Regions from separate parts of the Pseudoalteromonas undina genome, predicted to be linked through region 2. Evidence: riboswitches for the same ligand, from Rfam matches in the RefSeq annotation. Region 2 holds a riboswitch; the other holds the start of a gene.
What was found. Region 2 has a riboswitch for cobalamin ahead of PUND_RS04710 (ABC transporter ATP-binding protein). Riboswitches for the same ligand answer to the same signal wherever they lie in the genome.

Region 1: another riboswitch for cobalamin. It lies ahead of PUND_RS13385 (TonB-dependent receptor domain-containing protein); the one in region 2 lies ahead of PUND_RS04710 (ABC transporter ATP-binding protein).

The regions. Positions count from the first base shown of each region.
Region 1 covers NZ_AHCF03000003.1:2,110,212-2,117,851, reverse strand. The annotation lists gene thiI (tRNA uracil 4-sulfurtransferase ThiI) at 1-548, shown strand, start outside; gene PUND_RS13400 (ketopantoate reductase family protein) at 575-1,477, opposite strand; gene PUND_RS13395 (VanZ family protein) at 1,470-1,820, opposite strand; gene PUND_RS13390 (YajQ family cyclic di-GMP-binding protein) at 1,972-2,454, shown strand; cobalamin riboswitch at 2,699-2,864, shown strand; gene PUND_RS13385 (TonB-dependent receptor domain-containing protein) at 2,902-4,749, shown strand; gene msrA (peptide-methionine (S)-S-oxide reductase MsrA) at 4,824-5,360, opposite strand; gene PUND_RS13375 (efflux RND transporter permease subunit) at 5,435-7,640, opposite strand, start outside.
Region 2 covers NZ_AHCF03000003.1:241,143-248,782, forward strand. The annotation lists gene PUND_RS04680 (thioesterase family protein) at 5-460, shown strand; gene rarD (EamA family transporter RarD) at 512-1,432, shown strand; gene PUND_RS04690 (GGDEF domain-containing response regulator) at 1,436-2,668, opposite strand; gene PUND_RS04695 (MaoP family protein) at 2,754-3,128, opposite strand; gene PUND_RS04700 (LysR family transcriptional regulator) at 3,218-4,087, shown strand; gene PUND_RS04705 (porin) at 4,251-5,180, shown strand; cobalamin riboswitch at 5,230-5,367, shown strand; gene PUND_RS04710 (ABC transporter ATP-binding protein) at 5,442-6,254, shown strand; gene PUND_RS04715 (FecCD family ABC transporter permease) at 6,256-7,266, shown strand; gene PUND_RS04720 (cobyric acid synthase) at 7,266-7,640, shown strand, end outside.

The DNA.
Region 1 (7,640 bases), 1.9 Mb from region 2:
TAAGTGTGATTGACCGTGTAACCGAAACGCTGATTTTACGTCCACTTATCCAACATGATAAGCAAGAGATCATTAATATAGCGCGCCAAATAGGCACTGCAGAAATGGCAGAAACGATGCCTGAATACTGTGGTGTGATCTCTAAAAAGCCGACGGTTAAAGCCAAAATTGAAGTCATTAAAGCAGAAGAAGAGAAGTTTGATTTTGATGTATTAAATACCGTTATTGATAACGCCCGTGTTATGGATGTGCGCGATATCGATGTTGAAGCTAAGCAAGAGCTTAAAGAAGCTGAGTCAGTTACAGAGTTACCAGAGGGAGCGGTTGTTGTTGATATTCGCTCACCTGAGGAAGAAGATGCCGCTCCGCTTGAAATTGATGGTATTGAAGTTATTCATTTACCGTTTTTCCGTTTAGCAACTAAGTTTGGTGATTTACCTAAAGGTAAAGACTATTACTTATATTGCCAAAAAGGGGTAATGAGCCAGTTACAAGCACTTATTCTTCACGAAGAAGGCTTTACCACTGTAAAAGTCTATCGTCGTTAATGGCTAAATATTTTAAAAGCGCGGATTTATTCCGCGCTTTTTTTTGTCAGAATTTCAGCAAGTAAAGCGTCGTTATACGGGGTCGCAATATTATGTCGCTTGCCTTGCTCACTAATATAACCACAAATTGCCATGATCTCAGTTTGCCTATTATGCAAAACGTCTTGATGCATAGATGAGTAATTCTCTGTCGTTAAACTCATTACCTTGTAGGCGCGCTCGAGAGCATCGATAAGCTTAATATTAAGTTTAAGCGCGGTCGCAATATGGCACGCCTCTGTTAATAAATTAATAATTGAGCTATTAAACTGTGGCGCACGCAACTGGCCATTTTTTATATTGTACAGAGCGGTTAATGGATTTATGGCAATATTAACTAGTAGCTTTTCAAACCTAAGTTGCTCAATATTGTTGCTGACAATTAATTGCGGAATAGTGTGTAATTGCGCACTAAACTGTTGAAGATTTTGCATAGCTAGTTGATTACAGCCCCCTAATACACTTTGTCCATTTCCGGTATGCTGCACAATATTAGGGTTTGATTTGAACCCAGCCATGCTGGTGGTTAAAAAGTACAACGACTGCTGCTGTGTTAACTGTGCATTTAATTGTTCAACATTACCCATGCCATTATGACTCAGTACAATATGGGTATTATTACCAAGATAAGGCTTTACTTGGGCATAGGCTTGTTGCACTGCAAACGCTTTAACAGTGAATAAAACAATGTCAAACTCGGGAGCTTGGGCTAATTGCTGTTGTGAGATGAAAGTGGCGTTAATTTTTTCAGACGCAGCGTTACTGTGGCTGTAAAAGCGAGTATTTACTGTGCCTTTTTTGGTAAGAACATAAACTGTGTGATATTTAGCTAAGAAATGACTAAATAACAAGCCTATAGCACCATCACCAACAACGAGTATGTTAGCCATAATGCTTCTTTTTACGCAGTGTTAATAGGGCTTTAGCTAAAAAGTAGCTCGCCGCACCAATAAAGTCGGCAACAAAATCGGCCAGTGATGCTTGTCTGTAAGGGAGGCTATCTTGCATAATTTCTATTGCGGCACCATAGCCGGCTAACAGCAATATTTGTGCATATAACGGCAGTTTAAAGGCTTTATCCATTATAATGGCAAGTAAAAAGAAAATACCAAAATGCGCCACTTTATCTACATGCGGAAATAAGTTTGCAGCCCCTTTTACCTCTTTAGCAAATAAGAAGGTAAATGCGACAATACTAATTAAAAAAATAGCTTGGTAAACACGCCTCGTCACAAAAAATCCTAAAATCGTATAAAAAAGAAGCCTCAGTATATCAAACTAAATTAGTATCGCACCTGAACAAGATGCAGAAAAATGTAAAGATTTATCATTTTAACGTTATAATTGCCGCATAAAATTAAGATTAGCTAGTTAGGAGAACATCATGCCTTCATTTGATATTGTATCTGAAGTAGAAATGAACGAAGCACAAAACGCGGTTGATAACGCCAATCGTGAATTAGAAACACGATTTGATTTTAGAGGGGTCGATGCCTCAATTGAATTAAACGATAAAACAATTAAATTAAAAGCTGAAGCAGATGCTCAGGTTATGCAGTTGTTTGATATTTTAGCTGGAAAAGTTTCAAAGCGTGGAATGGATGTTGCGAGCCTAGAACTTCAAGAGATTTCTCGCGCAGGCAAAAATGTTTTTCGTAACGTTGCACTAAAGCAGGGTATCGAAAAAGATATGGCTAAAAAAGTAGTAAAAGCCATTAAAGATTCTAAAGTAAAAGTGCAAGCGGCTATTCAAGGCGAAGAAGTACGCGTAACGGGTAAAAAGCGTGATGACTTACAAGCTGCTATGCAAGTTGTACGCACTGCCGATTTAGGTCAGCCATTTCAGTTTAAAAACTTCCGCGATTAATTTATTGTTTCGAGCTAGGCACTATAGGCGCTTAGTTCAAAGCAACATGTATTTAGCCAAACACGTTATATTGTTTGGCTTTTTTATTTTTGGACCTATGATAATTATCGAGCATCGAGCATCGAGCATCGAGCATCGAGCATCGAGCATCGAGCATCGAACCCCAAACCCCGATTTGTAGATGTTTAGACGTCCGTTGACATTTTTTAGTAAACAGATAACAATAGCTGCCTATTTTCAAGGTGCTTGCTAAACACTTCAACGGTGTGATTTTTTTAGTAGGATAATCGGGAAGTTGGTGCGTTTTCATTGATGAAGTCAATCCCAACACTGCCCCCGCAACGGTAAAGTTATGCTGTATTAAATTATGGTAACTGAGTCCGGAGACCGGCCTTGATGTAATCTTACTTATTAACATCTTTGCGGTGGGCAGAGATAGGGAACATCATGATAAATAAAACTGCATTGGGTGTGGCTATTTCGGCTGCGCTGTCTTTTTCTGCATCTGCAGAGCAAACAATTGAAAGAATAACCGTTACTGCAAATAAATTTGAACAACCTATAAATGATGTATTAGCAAGTGTGGCAGTTGTCGACCGCGCTGATATTGAAAAAGCGAATTACCGAGACTTACCTGCAATATTAAATACCATTGCTGGTATTGATATTGTCCGTAACGGCGGATTAGGTCAAAAAGCAGATATATTTGTTCGCGGTGCTAGCGCTAAATATGCCTTAGTATTGGTTGATGGCGTAAGAGTGAGCGATGCAAGCTCAGGTAGTGTATCGCTAACTAATATTCCAGTTAATAGTATCGAGCGTGTTGAAGTTATTAAAGGTGCCAGAGCAGCTATTTATGGCTCTGATGCGGTAGCCGGAGTAATTAATATCATTACCCGTAAAGCCTCAAATAATACGCTTTCGGCTACTTTGGGCAGTCATAGTTACAGTAATTATCAGCTTGCTGGTGGGCTTGCAAAAGAGGCGCTTAGCTTTAATTATAATCTAGGCTATGAAGAGACAGATGGTTTTGATGTTACTGGCAAAGACCCTGTGGCTGAATACACCAAAGATCACGATGATGATGGCTACAAAAATAAAAACATTGGCTTTAATTTAGCGTATGAACTGGCTGAACTAGGTAAGTTGAGCTTACAGTCTCAGTACAGTGAAGGTGAAGCGCAGTATGATAACGCATGGGGTAACGATGCCTACGATTTTGAAAACTATACCGCTAAGCTAGGCTGGAAAAAAGCCTCAGAAATATATACCCAAAGTACTTCATTGAGTATATCGCAAGAAGAAAATACTCAAACTGGCACCGATGTTCAGCAAGTGTATAGCACAGAGCGTGTTGAGTTTGAATACCGAGGGCTTTATAGCCTAACGAAAGAGCTTGATTTATCAGGTGGTTTTAATTACTTGTCTGAGGATTTATCAAACTCGTCAGCAACGTCATCAGAAGAAAAACGCGATAACAACGCATTGTTTATAGGCGCGTTTTATAGTCATGAACAATGGTTAGCAAATGCGGTTATCAGAACCGATGATTATGACTTTCACGGCCGTGCCAATACTTACAGTACTGGGCTTGGATATAAAGCGAATCAGTATGTAACGGTACGTTTAAATCATGGCACCGCATTTAGGGCGCCGTCTTTAATTAATGCGTTTGTAACTAACAGCCCATACTATCTACCAAATAATAATATTAAGCCAGAGGAAGCCTTAAACAATGAGTTTGGTGTTACCCTAGAAACTCAATGGGGACGTTATGATATTGCTATTTTCGATAACCGTATCAATAATTTAATTAGTAATAATTATGATGCAGACTCAGGTAAATATATTGCAACTAACATAGATAAAGTATCTATGCAGGGGATAGAATTATCGGCTGAGTTTTCAGCGTTAGGCTTTGAACACTCTGTTAATGTTAGTTTTTTAGATGCTACAGATGAAAAGACGAATACAGATTTACCACGCAGGCCTTCAGAGTCGTTTAATTATCAACTCGCTAAGTCATGGGGCGATTTTGATGCTAGTTTAGATATGCAGTATCGCTCATCGCGTCCATCAATTGCGTATTATGATTCTGAACTCGCTGACTATACGGTATTTAATTTAGCAGCCAATTACCAGTTGCTCGATAATTTGTCGTTAGCTGCTCGAATAGAAAATATTACTGATAAGGAATATTTTACTGCAGCAACAGGGTTTGCTGCCAGTGGTGAGCTATTAGGTTATAACAGCGCAGGAAGAACTTTCTTTGTGGGGGCAAATTATCAGTTTTAATTATCACTTTTAGTTGCCGAAAAACAAATAGCCCAGCAAATTGCTGGGCTATTTGGTTAGCGCTTTAAAGCACTTTATTCACTTAAAAACTCGCTAAATTCGGTTTCAAACTTGTGCAACTTAGGCGCAATTAAAATACTACAGTAGCCTTGTTCTGGGTTTTCATTGTAATAGTCTTGATGAAAACTTTCAGCAGGGTAAAAAGTGGTTGCTGGGCTTACCTCTGTTACTATAGGCTCGCTAACATGAGTTTGCAGCTCTGCAATAACGGCCTGTGTTTGCAATTGTTGTTGCTGATCATGGTAATACACAACGCTGCGGTATTGAGTACCTATATCGTTACCTTGGCGATTTAACTGGGTGGCATCATGCAAGGTAAAAAACATTGCGAGTAAGGTTTCAAAGCTTATCACACTAGAATCAAATTCAACCTTAACCACTTCGGCATGTCCGCTGTTGCCTGTGCAAATGGCTTTGTAGGTTGGGTTATCAGTATGTCCACCCGTGTAACCAGAACAAACACTGAGTACCCCTCTAACACGCCTAAATGCCGCATCAATACACCAAAAACAGCCGCCGCCTAGTGTTGCTACCTGTGTGGTCGAACTCATAAGTACTTCCTCAATTATATGGTTATATGCACCAAAATAGCGCCGTAACAGCTAATTACGACGCTCAGAGTGACTTAGATCTCTTTAAGTGGTTTTTCAGCTGCTTGTTTATCTAGCTTTTGCTGTAAAAACTCTGGTGATTGTGTATTTCGCGCTAGTGCGTAATAGGCAGCTGGCACCACAAACAGAGTCAGTATGGTGGCAACCGTTACGCCGGTAAATACCACCACACCAATTACCATTCTACTTTCCGAGCCAGGCCCTGAGGCGAGTACCAAAGGTACTGCACTCATAACTGTGGTTAGGGAGGTCATTATAATAGGACGTAAACGCTGGGTAGCGGCTTGTAAAATAGCTTCACTAAATTCCAACCCTTTATCACGTAACTGATTGGTAAATTCAACAATCAGAATACCGTTTTTAGCGCTTAACCCGATAAGCATCACAATACCAATTTGGCTGTATATATTAAGTGTTAAGCCCATACTCCACAGGCCAAACATAGCGCCCATTAGCCCAAGTGGAACGGTGAGCATAATAACAAGCGGATGCATAAAGCTTTCAAACTGAGCAGCGAGTACTAAAAAGGTCACGGTCAATGCCAGCACAAACACATAGGTCATGGCTGAGGCACCTTCATAAAACAATTGTGACTCACCTTTGTAATCAATGGCGCCATCAATGTCATTTTCTTCTGCGGCAACATTGTTTAAAAAGTTTAGTGCTTGTTCTAGCGTATAGCCATCAGCTAAGTTGGCACTTAGAGTAATTGCACGCATACGATTATAGCGATTTAAACGCGAGGCGGTGGCTTCTTCTTTCAAGCTTATAAGGCTGTCGAGTGGCACCAATTCATTGCTGCGAGATTTAAGGTAAATATTTGAAATATCAGTAGGGTTTGCAAAGTCTTCTTTAGTTCCCTTTAAAATTACATCGTACTCTTCACCGCGATCAATAAAAGTGGTTACACGGCGTTGGCCAAGCATGGTTTCAAGTGTACGACCCACATCTGAGACTGATACGCCTAAATCAGCGGCTTTATTTTTATCAATACTGACTAAAAACTGTGGGAAGGTTTCTTTATAATCATGATCAATGCGCACTAACCCAGGGTTTTTCTCTGCACGTTTAATAATTCTATCGCGCCAATCAGCTAGCTGAGCATAATCATTACCTTGTAAAACAAACTCTATCGGTCGCGATGAACCACCACCGCCAATACCACGGCGCATAATTGCAAAAGCACGTACATCGGTGACCTCTTGCATTTTACCGCTAATTTCATCCATGACTTCCCAGGTTGAGCGTTTGCGTTTATCCCAATCCGCCATACCAACAATGGCTACACCACCACTGCCACCCCAGCCTGGAACTCGCACTAAAACTCGGCTTAGTTCGCCAGATTCAGAGTAAGGCATTAAGCGTTCTTCTATCTTTGCCATATTAGCGGCATTATTCTCATAGCTAGCGCCTTCAGGGCCATTCATAAGTACAAAAAAGGTACCACGGTCTTCTTTAGGGGTAAGTTCAGACGGTATTTGTAAAAATAGTGAATAACTAACAAACCCAGCCAAAACTAAGCTCAGCATTAAGCCCCATTTACGGGTCATGTTTGACGCTAAAGCATTACGGTATCCATTTTCTAATTTAGTAAAAAAGCGATCCATTGCTTGGCTAAATTTACTTTCTTTTTCAGAGGCCTTTAAAACCTTTGAACACAATGCCGGAGAGAGTGTTAATGCAGTAATACTGGAGAAGAACACGGCGGCACTTACTGCCATTGCAAATTCTGTAAATAGTGCGCCTATTCGTCCTTCCATAAACACCAATGGTACAAACACAGAGATCAGCACTAGGGTGGTGGCTATAATTGCAAAGCCTACCTCACGGGCGCCGCGATAAGCTGCCAATAAAGGCGGCTCCCCAAGCTCTATGCGGCGGTGAATATTCTCTAGCATTACAATGGCATCATCTACCACTAAGCCTATTGCTAATACTAGTGCCAGTAGAGTTAATAAGTTAATTGAATAACCCATTGCTAATAAAAACATAAAACTACCGACTAAGGCGACCGGTACGGTGACCGCAGGAATAAGTGTGGCGCGAATATTACCTAAAAATATAAAGATAATAAGCACTACTAACCCCATAGATATTGCTAAAGTTTTATAAACCTCATTAATTGATTCTTTGATAAATACTGAAGAGTCGTAACTGTCTTCTATAGTAGTGCCTTCAGGTAAATTACGTTTTATTTTTTCCAGTTCACTGCGGGCGTTA
Region 2 (7,640 bases):
AATAATGAATAAAGAAATGTTGATTGAACAAGTTGGGGCGTTGTTTGTTAATAATATGCCTTTTAACCAATTTTTAAAAATAGCGGTGGAGTCACTTAGTACTGAACAAGCTAAAATCTCCTTTCCTTGGCAAGATGTATTAATAGGCAACCCCGCGCAAAAAATTCTCCATGGCGGAGTTATTTCGGCGGTACTTGATAATGTCGGTGGAATGCTTGCTGCTGCCAGTGTGATCGGAAAACTAGACGATGCAGATTTACCCAGTGTACATAAAAGGCTAGCCACACTGGGGACTATAGATTTACGCACCGACTATTTACGCCCAGGCAAAGGCGAGGTTTTTATTGCTAGCGCTAAGCTGATTCGCTCAGGAAATAAAGTATGTGTGTGCCGAATGGAGTTACACAATGAGCAGTCAGTACAAATTGCTTTTGGAACGGGCACGTATTTAGTTGGCTAAAAAGTGAGAGGGGGGTAAACTGACGGCCTTTTAAATCACCAAGTGGTTACTATGTCGATTGATACCGAGCAGCGAAAGGGCGCTATTTTTGCCTGCCTCGCTTTTTTTATGTGGGGCCTCGCACCCATTTATTTTAAGATGATCCAACATGTGTCAGCATTTGAAATTTTAATGCACCGTGTTATTTGGTCAGTGGTGTTTCTTATTGTGGTGGTGAGTGTGCTCAGCTACTGGGATAAAATTAAACGCATTTTAATCCAACCTAAACTTATTTTGATGTTAGTTGTTACCTCGACCTTACTAGGGTTTAACTGGGGATTGTTTATTTGGGCCATCAATAACAATCACATGTTGGATGCCAGCCTAGGTTACTACATTAATCCTCTATTAAATGTGTTGCTTGGTATGGTGTTTTTAAACGAGCGATTACGTAAGTTGCAAGGTGCTGCTGTTGCTTTAGCTTTTACAGGCGTGCTGTTACAGCTAATTAGTTTTGGCTCATTCCCCGTGGTAGCGTTTTCATTAGCAACATCTTTCGCACTATATGGCCTATTACGTAAAAAGCTACAAGTTGATGCTCTGCCTGGGATTTTAATTGAGGCATTAATATTGTTACCCGTGGCGCTTACCTATTGGTGGCTAATGGTACCGACTGAAACGTCAAATTTACCAGGGAATGATTGGCTAACCAATGTATTATTGGTGAGCGCGGGCATAGTAACTACGCTGCCACTGCTGTGTTTTACCGGCGCGGCTAAGCGTTTGCAATATACAACGTTAGGGTTTTTTCAGTATATAGGGCCTAGCCTAATGTTTATTTTAGCGGTGGTATTTTATGGTGAGGTGTTTGATGCTGAGCGCGTAATTACCTTTGCGTGTATTTGGAGTGCACTGGCTATTTTTAGTTGGGACTCATACCATCAATCGCGAAAACGCAGAAAAGCGGCCATTGTAGCCTCTGGTGTGGTTTAAAAACTAAACCACTTTATTACGACCCGACTCTTTGGCTTTGTAGAGCTTTAAGTCGGCTTGTTTTAATAGTTCGTCAATTTGATAGGTTTCACTGTGGCTGAAGCCTATCGATAACGTAAACTTGATGTTTGCTTGACTGAATTCATGACTGTTAAGCTCAATAAAAAGCCTGAAGCTCTCTAGTCGTTTTAGCGCTTCCTGTTCGGTTAGCTCAGTAAAAAATACCGCGAATTCTTCTCCGCCTAAACGGGCAACCAATTGGTTTTCAAAATATTTATTAAAGCATATCGCAAGCCCTTTAAGCACTTCATCTCCGGCATCATGGCCATAGGTATCATTAATAGCTTTAAAATGGTCAATATCAAGCATAGCTAACATGGCTGGTGCTTTTGCTTTTTTAAACTGCTTTAATGACTTATTAGCCTCTTCAAAAAAGTAACGGCGATTAGGGAGTTTAGTTAAATAGTCAGTATTGGCTTGGCGCTTTATAGTTTCGATATGCTCTAGCATATCGACGTTTTGGCTTAACCTGCAGTAAAATTCTTCACTATTAAAAGGTTTATACAAGTAGTCATTTGCCCCATTTTTTAAAAATAAGGCAGACAAATTAGACGATGTAGCGCCTGAGATACCAATAATAGCTTTTTCGTCATTACTATAAATGCGCCTAATTTCATTACACAGCTCAATACCGCCCATATTAGGCATTTCTTTATCTATGATAATCACAGAGATGTCAGGGGTATTTTCAAGCTCTTTAAGTGCCTCTAGGCCATCGGCTGCTTGTAATATTTGGTATTTATGACGTGTTAATAAATTACAAATATATTGGCGTGTAGACGCTGAGTCATCAACAACCAGTACTTTAACTTGCTTATTGCGAGGTAGGCGATAAAGCTGCTTTTCTAAATATTCGTAAGCTTGTTTATTGCCTTTGATAATGTAATCAATAATAGGGTACTTTTCGACGGTGTCGCGAGTTTGATTATCGATATTGCCAGTCATAACAATGGTAGGGATATCTGCTGCAATCGTGCAGGGAACCGCTTCCCCTTGCGGGGCATCAGGCAATATAAAATCAACGACTGCGCAAAAATAAGCATGTTTACTTATTAGCTCTTTAGTCTCAGCCAGCGACTGGGCAATATCAACTTCATAGCCAATTTTTTGCGCGATATGCTTTTGCACTCGCGCAATAGTGGGGGTGTCTTCAACAATAAGTATTCTGTGCGTCACGTGGCAGCCTGTTTAAATTTTGCAAAAATGTTTGCTTATACAAGTTGTAACTGCTAAAACGCCAAAAAGCAACTATTGTAATGACTTATAGATTGTCTGCCTCAGAGTAATAATCTTGACTGATTGGTGTTGGCCCTGAAATTTTTGAGCGACCAAATAATGTATGAAATTTTGTTTTGCAGGTTGTTAACTTTAAGTATTTAACCCATGCTCGCTCTATGGGGTTGCTTGGCTCTACTATGCCACTAACCGCATTTACAAATTGTTGCTGATGTTCGTTTTGTGGCTCAACTGCTTTGTTATACAAGCTTTTTAAAACAACACCGTGCTGTTCTAAAATACTTGCCTCTAACAGGGTAAAGTGTCCGCTGCGACTAAATCCGCGTGGAAAGTTTTGATCATCATAAAACTGACGTTGACTAACAAATGCTTGACGAAGTAGTGAAATATCATTGCTCATAGCTGTACCCTCATACCAATTATTAGCTGGAGTATGGTACATAATCGCTATTTTTTTAAACAAAAAATTTTTATCGTGAGGATAAAAAATTGGACATAGATTTATTAAAAACATTTGTTGAAGTGGTGCGTACTCGCCATTTTGGTAAAGCGGCAGAAAACCTATACATAACGCAGTCTGCAGTGAGTTTTCGAATTCGTCAATTAGAGCAGGGCTTAGGCGTAAATTTATTTATTCGCCAGCGCAATAATATTCAACTCACCGCCCCTGGTGAGCGCTTGTTGCCGCATGCTCAAATGATTATTACTGGAATGCAAAGGGCCAAAGTGGATGTTGCACTTGCAGATAATATGCATAAGCAAATCAGCTTGGCTGGGACTCCTAATATTTGGGATGCGTTTTTACAGTTTGGTATTACAAATATAGTATCGGCTATGCCCGGTGTATCTTTGGTGGCAGAGGTAAAAGCACAACAAGAGAGCACTCGATTACTATTAGAGCGCACCCTTGATCTAGCCATTTTATTTGATCCACCAAAAGTAGACGAACTCGTTGTTGAACGAATTTGTGAACTACCTATTATTCCGGTTAGTGGCTACGACACCGCAACAGGCGATAACTTTTTTGATAATCAATATGTTTATGTTGATTGGGGAACTACGTTTTCTCTTTGGCATGCCCGTCAATTTACCGGTAAAACGCCGCCTTATTTTAGAACCAGTACCGGACGTATAGCGCTTGATTTAATACTGCAATGTGGCGGTAGTGCGTTTATTCCACAGGTATTAGTTAAAGATCATTTAGAAAAAGGCGAACTTTTTCATGTAAAAGGGGTAGAAAATACGTCAAGAGATGTATTTGTTGCCTATCATAGAGATAACGAACAGAAAGAGTTAATAGAAACTCTGGTTAATTTGCTGTCGCAAATGACACCGAGTTTATTGAAACAAAGTAAGTAGTCGTTAAGCGGTATATTTTAGATGTTATTTTGATTTCAGATTTAATGCAGTTTTATTAACTTAAAAAGACAAAAATGTGTCCTTTGTAATATTTTTGTCATTTAGTGGTGACACACTGCTGCTGTTTTAAAAATTAGTCTATTGTGATTATCGAGGAAATAACATGAAATTTGCAAAATCGAGCTTATGCTTAGCCTTACTTAGTGGTTTATCTTTTAATGCGCTTGCAGAAGTAGACATTTACGGTAAAGCGAATGTAACCGTTCAATCATCTGACGATGGTGAAGGGTCGTTTACTGAAATTAAAAGTAATGCATCTCGTTTCGGACTTAAAGGGTCTGAAAAAATTTCAGACGGTTTAGAAGCTGTTTATAAGTTTGAATTTCAGGTTGATGTGTCGGATGCTGACTCAAAAGGCGATAAAGATAATATTTCAGCACGTAATCAATATGTAGGTTTTAAAGGTTCATTTGGTCAGGTAGTAATAGGCCGTAACGATACAGCGCTAAAGCAGGCGCAAGGTAAACTTGATTTATTTAATGACCTTGAAGGTGATATTAAAAACACTTTTAAAGGTGAAAACCGCTTAGGTAACTCAGTATCTTACGCTTCAAACTCATATGAAGGCTTTAAAGTATTAGCTTCATTTATTGCAGAAGATGATAAAGATGCCAAAAATGGTTACTCAGTGGCGTTAACTTATGGTGATGCTGGCCTTAAAAAGAGCGCTGTATATGCTGCTGTTGCTGCTGATAGTGAAGTAAATGGTTACGACGTAGTACGTGCAACAGTTCAAGGTAAAATTGAAGACTTTAGACTTGGTGCAATGTACCAAACACAAGAAAAAGTAGACGGTAGCGCTGAAGCTGACGGTTACTTAGTGAATGCAGCTTACCTAATGGGTAGCAACACTTTTAAAGTGCAATATCAAACAATGGATTTTGATGACAGCGATGATAAAAGTGCAGTATCGGTAGGTGTTGATCACAAGCTAAACAAAAATCTTAAGGTGTTTGGCTTTTACTCAAGTTTTGATATGGACAACAACGTTGACCAAGATTACCTAGGTTTAGGTATGGAATATAAGTTTTAACTAAACCTCAGTTAAAACACTCCCTTTTAACCGCACTCAGCTGAGTGCGGTTTTTTTTGCTTTAAATTATTTACTTATCTGCGCATAATAGCCAAGCATTTGGAATGAGGTGAAACTCCTCAACTATACCCGTAACTGTAATCAGTTTTACTGTAAGTCAGATACAAGTGCCTTAAAACTTCATATAACGAGCGGGTTAACTCATTTTCTTTTTGGTACTTGTGGTACTGAGTGTGGGTTTTCCCTGCCTAGGATAATTTTTTGCACACTCAAACCGCTAAAAAAACTGCACTTCTAACCGTTAATAATGTCTCTTGGCGAGTGGGTAACACCTTAATCCTTGAGCAAATTAATTTGAGTATTGAGCGTGGCAAGTTTGTTGGCTTAATTGGTCCTAATGGTGCGGGAAAATCGAGTTTACTGCGTTGCTTGTATCGATTTAATCAGCCGTCAGCGGGAGAGGTTAAATTTAATAACACCGATATTTGGCAACTAAAAAGCGAAGACTACGCCAAGCAAGTTGCCGTTGTGCTACAAGAAACACCGTCGCAATTTAACCTCTCGTTATTCGATGTTGTGGCTCTAGGGCTTACGCCACATAAAACGCTATTCAGTTCGACCACCCAAGCAGATAAACAAAAAATAGCTCAGGCTATTAGCCATGTGGGGCTTGAATCTCATAGTACTCAATTATTTGATTCGCTATCTGGCGGTGAAAAGCAACGAGCCTTTATTGCCCGCGCTATTGTGCAGCAACCGCAACTTCTTATTATGGATGAACCAACTAGTCACCTTGATGTGAAATATCAAATTCAACTGATGGAGCTGGCTAAATCTCTAGGGATCACGGTATTTGCGTCATTTCATGACTTAAATTTAGCTGCTGCTATGTGTGATGAGTTAGTGGTTATTAAAAATGGAAAAGTTGTTGATGCAGGTAAGCCAAATAAAGTGGTCACTGAGCAGATGCTGGATGAGGTGTTTGGCGTTTGTGCACAAGTGAGCACTCACCCTCAATCAGCAGCTTCGGGTGAGGCTATTCCTTATATTACTTATTATTATGGATACCAATAATATGACGGTTTTTTCTAACCATACCGTTGCATTAATCGCTGCGCTACTATGCGCACTATTAAGTTTATTTATTGCACTGAGTTTTGGTGCGGCACCCACGTCGCTCGCTGATGTTTACCAAAGCTTAACCTTTTCAAACGAGGCTTCATTTACCAGCCGTATTATTATTGAATTAAGAATGCCACGTACTTTACTGGCTTTTTTAGCTGGGAGTGGCTTAGCGATTGCAGGTTTAATACTACAAACAGTCACCCGTAACCCCTTAGCAGATCCTTATTTATTTGGTATTTCGTCCGGCGCTTCATTAGGTGTGGTTATACTAATGTCTTTTGTGGGAGCTGGGGCGGGTATAGCGCTATCTGGGGCGGCATTAACCGGTAGTTTAGTGGCGATGGGATTATTAATTTTAATTGCTGGCAGCCAGCGTAATGCCCAAGTTGAATCGATGTTATTGGCGGGGGTAGCCCTATCATTTTTATTTAGTGCTTTTACTAGTTTGCTACTTTATTGGAGCGATCCACAAGCGGTCGCGGCTATTTTATTTTGGACTTTAGGTAGTTTTGCTAAAGCACAGTGGCAGTCGCTGCTGTTACCTGTCTTAGTCATTATAGTTTGTACAATAATCATGTTGGGTTTTAGGCGCCAGCTTAATGCCATGTTGTTAGGCGATGAAAGTGCGACAACGCTTGGCGTAAGAGTACATCGTTTTAGAATTTTAATGCTTATTTTAAGCTCGTTGATCACGGCCGTGTTAGTTGCCAACTGTGGTGGTATTGGTTTTGTTGGCTTGATGGTGCCACACATAGTGCGCTTTTTTATCTCTCAAGGTAGCCGCGTTGGATTATTAATGACCGGGTTAGTCGGGGGAATATTTATGGTGTGGGTCGATGTGCTCGCTCGCTCACTATTAAGTAATCAAGAGTTGCCAATCGGGGTGATCACGGCGGCTATCGGCAGTCTATTCTTTTTAAGTATATTGTATTTTCGTAAGCGCCAGCTGGTGGTTCAATAATGAAAACACTAATGGTACAAGGCACTACCTCAGATGCGGGTAAAAGCACCTTAGTTGCAGCGCTTTGCAGAGTGTTTGCCAATCAAGGTGTTAATGTTGCGCCGTTTAAACCGCAAAACATGGCGCTTAATAGTGCCGTAACTCACGATGGCGGTGAAATTGGTAGAGCCCAAGCATTACAAGCCGTTGCAGCAAAAGTAGCACCTGAAATAGACTTTAACCCGATATTACTCAAACCCAATAGTGATACCGGCGCGCAAGTTATTATTCATGGTAGGGCTATCAGCAATATGGAAGCCGACTCTTACCATGACTATAAAAAAGTGGCTATGGAAGCGGTATTAACCTCGCATAATCGTTTAGCTAAACGCTTT